Regions from separate parts of the Psychrilyobacter piezotolerans genome, predicted to be linked through region 1. Evidence: riboswitches for the same ligand, from Rfam matches in the RefSeq annotation. Region 1 holds a riboswitch; the other holds the start of a gene.

Region 1 (3,655 bases):
GGTAAAATTAAACTCCAGATCTTCCCCGGTGTACTCTATTCCCAAAACCTTGAAGGCATCAAAATAATTTTTTACTATGGTATTGTCAGCCCTATACTTAATCAATCCTAATTTTACCAGGATAGTCTTATATAGCGATCTTTTTATATACCTGAAAGTTTTCTCTCCCAAAAAAAATGTGATTAATCTGGATCTTACCTTGGAGTGCAGATCAAACACATAATCATAGTTATTTTCTTTCAACATCTTTGAAAATCGCCTTATATTTTTTATCCCGTCATCTGTATCTTTTTTAAAGGTTATCAGGTTATCTATATTGGGATTACCCTCTATGGCGTCTTTAAATTTATCCAAGACTATAAAGTCAATCTTTAAGTTTTTATTTTTTTCTTTTAATTTTTTCAGGATTGGGGTGGTCAAGATAACATCCCCTATTGAACTCAGTCTTATTATTAATATTCTCATTTTTTCCCCCAATCTATAATTACACTAGTTTTTTATCATTTTATTATACCATAATTATTATTCAAAATAAAAAAAACCTAGTCGGGTTTTCGACTAGGTCTCCTAAATTTTCTATGCTAATTCCACTTCTTCTTTTACCACCGATACTTCCTCTACAGACTTACCTGCAAACCTTACAGTAAGTATAGTAACCAGTACGGATATAGGTAAAACGATATAGATAGATATTCCCATCCCAACTGGCAGATATCCAAATAATACTGTGATAGCTCCTACCACAAGTGCATATATAACTTGAGTTTTAACATGCTCTATATGATCACATTCAGCTCCCATGGATGAAAGAATAGTTGTATCGGATATCGGTGAACAATGATCCCCGAAGATAGCTCCTGTAAGAACTGCTCCTATACTCATTACTATATATGATGATAATGTTTCTCCCGATAACCCGGCCCCTCCACCGATGGCATTAGCTAACGGTATTGCCAGGGGCATCAATATTCCCATAGTTCCATATGATGTTCCTGTAGAAAAAGCAATTACAGATCCCAAGACAAATATTATAGATGGCAGAATTGATTTTGGTATACTTCCAGCCAGTGCATTTACCAGGTATACCGATGTTCCTAATTCCTTTATCAGAGAAGTCAGTGACCAGGCCAATAATAAGATAACTCCTGTGATCACCAATGATTTCATCCCGTGTACCCAGGTATCGACAGCCTCTGAAAACTTAAATATCTTCTTAGATATTCCCATAATGATAGCTACAATGGAAGCAAACAATGCTGCCTGGAATATTACCAATGATGCATCGGCATTTCCAAAGGTTTCCCTGATGGCATAAAATGACAGTGGAGAATTATTTACAGTCTCCAGTACCGCTCCCTCTAAATAACCCTTTCCATTCAGATAGAAACCTACAAAAGAACCTACGATCAATACCATGATAGGTATGATGGCGTTCCATATGTTCAATGCCACTCCCTCTTTGGGAGCTATCATCGCAGCTTCCTCAGGAGAAACTTTAGCTGCTGAACCGCTTGTTACCTGACCGGTTGTTCTGGCTCTCATTTCAGCTTTGGCCATGGGACCAAATTCTCTCAAGAAATATGCTGTAGAAGCCACAAATATCAGCATCAGTATATTATAAAATCTATATGGAATTGTTTGTACAAAGATACTGTATGCATTTATATTATCCATTCCTATCAGTGAATATCCGTCTTTTATTACCGATATTTCATATCCTACCCAGGTAGAGATAAGGGCTATCCCTGCAATCGGAGCTGCAGTGGAATCTATTATAAATGCTAATTTTTCTCTGGATATTCTCATCTTATCCGTTATGGGTCTCATAATCGGTCCTACAATAAGTGCATTGGCATAGTCATCGAAGAAGATAAATAATCCCATAACCCAGGTGATCAATTGAGCTGATCTGGGAGTTTTTGCTCTTTTGGCCAAAGATTCTGCCACAGCTCTTGCTCCCCCCATTTTAGAGATCAATGCTACCAATCCCCCTATAGTTAAACACTGTAAGATTATACCTGCATTCCATGAATCTGCCATGGACCCGATTACCCTGTTGGTTATATCGGAAAATCCTCCCAATAGACTAAATAAATAATTTTTCCCCTGAGTTATTCCCAGTAAAAACGATCCTGAATAGATTCCTATAAACAATGACAAAATTACATTCTTAGTGATAAAAGCTAAAGTTATAGCTACAATTGGTGGCAACAGTGTCCACATCCCTAAATTTAACGCTGCCTCTGCCGAATCTGCTCCAAACCCCAAACTACTCATAACTCCTAACAACAATACAATTATTATACCTCTCATATCTTTCCTCCTTGATGTTTTGAAGAAAGGAGATCTTTTAACTCAAAAAAAGAGTTATCGGATCTCTACCGATAACTCTAATTTATAAACCTATAGTTATGTATAATAGGCTCTATCTTAAAATCATTCGACAGCTCCCCATTATCATCTGATAATGACAGTCCTACAGATATTATCCATAGTCCCAACCTAAGATTTCGACAAATCTTAAATTTCGGCAAAACTTCCTTTCTTTTGGTCTCAAAGTCTATCCGACTCCTCCAAAATACTCCTAAGGTTTGCAACCTCTATCTTCATTCATATATTTTTATGTTCAGACTAGTATATCCATTTCAGCTATATTTGTCAAACATATTTTAATTATTTTATTTTTACTGCAACTCTGTTTCCTAAAATTCCTCCACCTACTAAAGCAGCAAAGAAAACCCATCCGGATAGTGAGAAGTTTGCAATTGGAGTATATAGTGCTCCTACATTACAACCGTTTGCAAGTCTAGTTCCTAATCCCATTAATATTCCACCCATAGCATATAAAGCTACCTGTTTAGGTGTAACTTTAATTTCACTTGTCACTACACTTTTAAATGTCCCGGCTAAAAGTAAGCAAATTACCGTTCCTACCATGATCCCTACATTTTGAACATTGATTGGATGGTTGAAAAATGGCATTGTGTATAATTTTACTGGGAAGTTAGTAAAGTTAGATAATGATTCAGGTGATACTCCGAATACCATTAAGAATCTTCCAAACCACCATCCGTAAGGCGTAGAAGCTCCCCATCCGGCTTTAGTTACACCCATTAATAATGTGAATATAACTGCTATTACTGCAGCCCCTACTCCCATACTCCAAGGTTTAACAAATAATTTTACATATGTCTCTTCACTTAATAATTTGAATTCTTTATTACTCTCATCCTTTTGAGTGACGATTTTAACCTGCTCTATTTCACTGGGTACCCCTGTAAAAGTTCCTGAGATTTTTCTAGATGATTCGTATTTTTTAGATAAATAAACTACAATACCACATAGGAATGAAGTTAATAAAACTGCTCCTAAATATCCGTCTAATCCATCCCATTTGAATAAGTCCGGGAAATAAACTCCGTTATATAACTTTGCTCCTGTTTCAGAGGTGAACCATGATTTTCTGATCCAATCCGTTGGAATACCGGCATCTTTTACCCAAGTTGCTGCTCTTTGGAAAGGAAACCCTAGGAAAACACCCATACCGAAAAAGATAAGAGTTATAAAACCTCTTGAAAATCCAGTAACAACATCTGTTAAAACTCCCGATGCACAACAAACTGAAAATGTCATACCAAATCCAAACATGATTCCA
Region 2 (3,655 bases), on a different contig from region 1:
ATCCGGATACAGCCTGATAGGTAGAATAGATAACTCTTTTTATCCCATAGAGATCATCCAATACCTTTAGAGGAACCGCCACCTGGATGGTGGAACAATTAGGGTTAGCGATGAGTAAATTATCCTTTATTGCTTCCGGATTCACTTCCGGTACCACTAAGGGAACAGCCGGATCCATCCTCCATGCACTGCTGTTATCTATAACTGTAATCCCACAAGAAACAGCCACGGGAGCCATTTCTCTGCTCAGATCCCCTCCGGCAGAAAATAAAGCTATGTCTATCTTCTTAGAAAAAGATTCTGGTTTAAGTTCCTCTACTATATATGTTTTATTTTTAAAATTAATTTTTGTTCCACAGGATCTGGATGAGGCTAAAAGGTAGAGGTTATCTATGGGAAAATTTCTTTCCTCCAATACCTTGAGAAAGGTTCTTCCGACCATTCCGGTAGCTCCTACAATGGCAATGTTATATTTTTTCATGATCTCCTCCTAAATTGGTGTTTTTATAAATCAAATTCTCTGGCTAACATCTCAGTGGCAGTCTTTTTATGATCCTTAGAGATTGTACATGAAATACTGATCTCAGAAGTAGTTATATGATAAAAAGGAATTTTATTTTCAGCCAGAGTATTAAACACCTTGGCTGCCACACCGGAATGACTTACCATTCCAATTCCAACCAATGAAATCATGATTAAGTCAGATTTTATTTCTATGGAAATTTCCTCGAATTTATTTTTTAATTCCTCGATGGCTTTCTTTAAAAGTGATTCTTCCCTTTTAAAACAGCTAAAGGAAAGATCTAAGGTTCCTGCAGTAGTAATGTTTTGGCTGATCATATCGATATTTAACTCAAATTTACCCAAGGTGTTAAAAATACCTGCTACCAAGCTCTCTGAATAGGGAAGGTGCTGGATATTTACCATAAAAATATCCTCATTTAAGGTGATACCGGTAATGGGTTTATCCTCCATAATCTCATCTTGATTTAATATAAGGGTACCGTCATGATCCCTCAAACTTTCTCCCACATAGATGGGAACGTTATATTTTTTTCCCAGCTCTACAGCCCTTGTTTCCATGATACCGGCTCCTAAATTTGCCATCTCCATCATCTCCTCGTATGATATATATTTTATTTTTTTTGCATCGGAATATACTCTGGGATCGATGCTGTAAATTCCATCCACATCGGTGTAAATTTCACACCGTGCACCTAAACTGGCAGCCAGGGCTACAGCACTGGTATCCGATCCTCCTCTGCCCAGGGTAGTGATATCCCCTTTTTGGTTCATCCCCTGAAATCCGGCCACAATGACTACTTTTCCGCGATTCAAATGGGAAATTATTATTTTAGGATCGACACTCTTAATCCTGCTTTTAGTGTGATGACCTATGGTGGTTATTCCTGCCTGGGATCCTGTAAGAGAGATGGATTTTTTCCCCAACTCATTTAAGGCCATGGATAACAGGGCAACAGTTTGCTGCTCACCGGTAGCCATAAGGCTGTCCAATTCCCTTATATTTGGTGTTTCAGAAATTTTTTTAGCCATCTCAATCAGTTTATTGGTGGTTTTCCCCATGGCAGAGGCAACTACAACAATCTGCTCCCCTGCATCACTTAATTTTGAGATGTGGGAGGCTATATTTTTTATCTTATCTAAGTCAGCCAGTGAACTTCCTCCATATTTGTGTACAACGATCATATTTTATTTCCTCCTAAAAAAAAACTCTCCAGTAGTGGGAACTACTGAAGAGTAAAAATTACATCCATATCAAAAAACAAGATAAAAGATTAATCTATGACTTCAAATAGCACCCCATTACCTGATTATGATAATGACAGTTATATGGATCTTATCCATATCCCCAGCATAAATTCTTGCAAAATCCACACTTCGGCAATTACACCTTTCAAAACAGATCCTAAAATGCCTTCTCCCTGTTTTTACTATTTGTACTCGCAACCTCTATTTTTATTATTTGAAGTAAGTATATACTAAATGCAAAACAAAATAAAATATAGATAATGTATATGTTATGTATACTATATATATATTAAATTTTTAAATACATGTAGTATATGTATAACATAAATAATATATATTTTTAAATAACAAAAAAATGAGGTTTACTCTTATTTAAGAGTAAAATATTAAAAAATAATATAAATAATTTGTTTTTAAGGAGGAAGAGTGGAAAAAATAACAGAAAATATGAAGAAATACAGGAGAAATTTGCATGAAATCCCGGAATTGGGATATATGGAAAAAAAGACCCAAACTTACCTGCTCCAAGAGATAAAAAAGATGGGGTATGAGCCCGAGATAATTTGCGGAACCGGAATCTATGTCTATCTGGATGGAAATTCCAAGGAAACCTATGGGTTCAGGACGGATATGGATGCTTTAACTATTTTAGAAGAAACGGGAGTTTCTTATGAGTCTAAACACACGGGACTCATGCATGCCTGCGGGCATGACGGTCATATGGCAACCCTATTGGGGTTTATGGATTATTTAAGGGGGAAAAAATTAAAGAAAAATATCTTAATAATTTTTCAGCCTGCCGAGGAAGGACCGGGAGGAGCCAAAGATATTGTAACTAGTGGAATTTTAGAAAAATATAATGTTGTGGGGATCTTCGGACTTCATCTCTTTCCTAAGCTGGAGGAAGGAATAATCGGCTGCAGAGCAGGGGGATTTATGGCCAAGGCAGCCGAGATCAATATAGTTATCAGAGGAAAGAGCGGTCATGGGGGACAGCCTCATTTGGGAGTGGATTCCATCCAGGCAGCCGGGAAGATGCTGGAAGGGTTTAATCTGATTACCTCAAAATTTATAGCTCCCTTTGATCCCAGTATAATAGCCATAGGGAAAATAGAGGGGGGAACCATAAGGAATATCATTCCGGAAGTTACCCGGATGGAGGGGACTATCAGGGCTTTTTCTACAGAGACCTTTAATTTTATCGTAAATAAAATAAGGGATATAGCCCGTGGGATGGAACTCAGTTATGGGGTAGAAATAGAGATAGATCTGGCCGAAGGATATCCCCCTGTCATAAATGACAGGGAATATTATGATGTTCTGGAAGACGTTGTCAGAGGGGAAGAAAAGCTGAAATTTCAAGAGATAGATCCGGAGATGCTGGCAGAGGATTTCGGATTTTATCAGGAGGTAAGCAGGGGACTTTTTTTCTTTGTGGGAACCAAAAATGAGGACCTTGGTTATGTAGAATCCCTGCATAATTCCAAATTTAATTTTGACGAGAAAGTATTGGAAAACGGGCTCAGGGTATACAGGGGTATCTGTAAGAAATTAGGGATCTTGGATTAAAAAAATTACTATTAAAATAAAAAAAGCTGAGACGAGTCTCAGCTTTTTATTTTAATTATACATCTCTGCAAGTCTGGCTTCTACACCTTCGTCTTTGATATATTCATCAAATTCCATCAACTTATCGACGATTCCGTTAGGAGTTATCTCGATAATTCTATTGGATACAGTCTGGATGAACTCATGGTCATGAGCAGCAAATATGATAGTTCCATTAAATTTGATCAACGCTTTATTGAGTGAAGTGATAGATTCAAGATCTAAATGGTCTGTAGGGTTGTCGAATAAGTAAACGTTAGCTCCTGTCATCATTGTT

What was found. A riboswitch is a leader RNA that binds a small molecule or an ion and turns the genes downstream of it on or off. The one in region 1 is predicted to bind lysine.
Region 2: linked by a shared signal. The riboswitch ahead of DYH56_RS09245 (aspartate kinase) and the one ahead of DYH56_RS12210 (Na+/H+ antiporter NhaC family protein) in region 1 are both predicted to bind lysine.

The regions. Positions count from the first base shown of each region.
Region 1 covers NZ_QUAJ01000024.1:19,189-22,843, forward strand. Annotated here, with positions in the region: gene DYH56_RS12205 (glycosyltransferase family 9 protein) at 1-477, opposite strand, end outside; gene DYH56_RS12210 (Na+/H+ antiporter NhaC family protein) at 577-2,313, opposite strand; lysine riboswitch at 2,437-2,611, opposite strand; gene DYH56_RS12215 (YeeE/YedE family protein) at 2,674-3,655, opposite strand, start outside.
Region 2 covers NZ_QUAJ01000015.1:13,911-17,565, forward strand. Annotated here, with positions in the region: gene DYH56_RS09240 (aspartate-semialdehyde dehydrogenase) at 1-481, opposite strand, end outside; gene DYH56_RS09245 (aspartate kinase) at 505-1,707, opposite strand; lysine riboswitch at 1,807-1,982, opposite strand; gene DYH56_RS09250 (M20 metallopeptidase family protein) at 2,197-3,339, shown strand; gene DYH56_RS09255 (ABC-F family ATP-binding cassette domain-containing protein) at 3,391-3,655, opposite strand, start outside.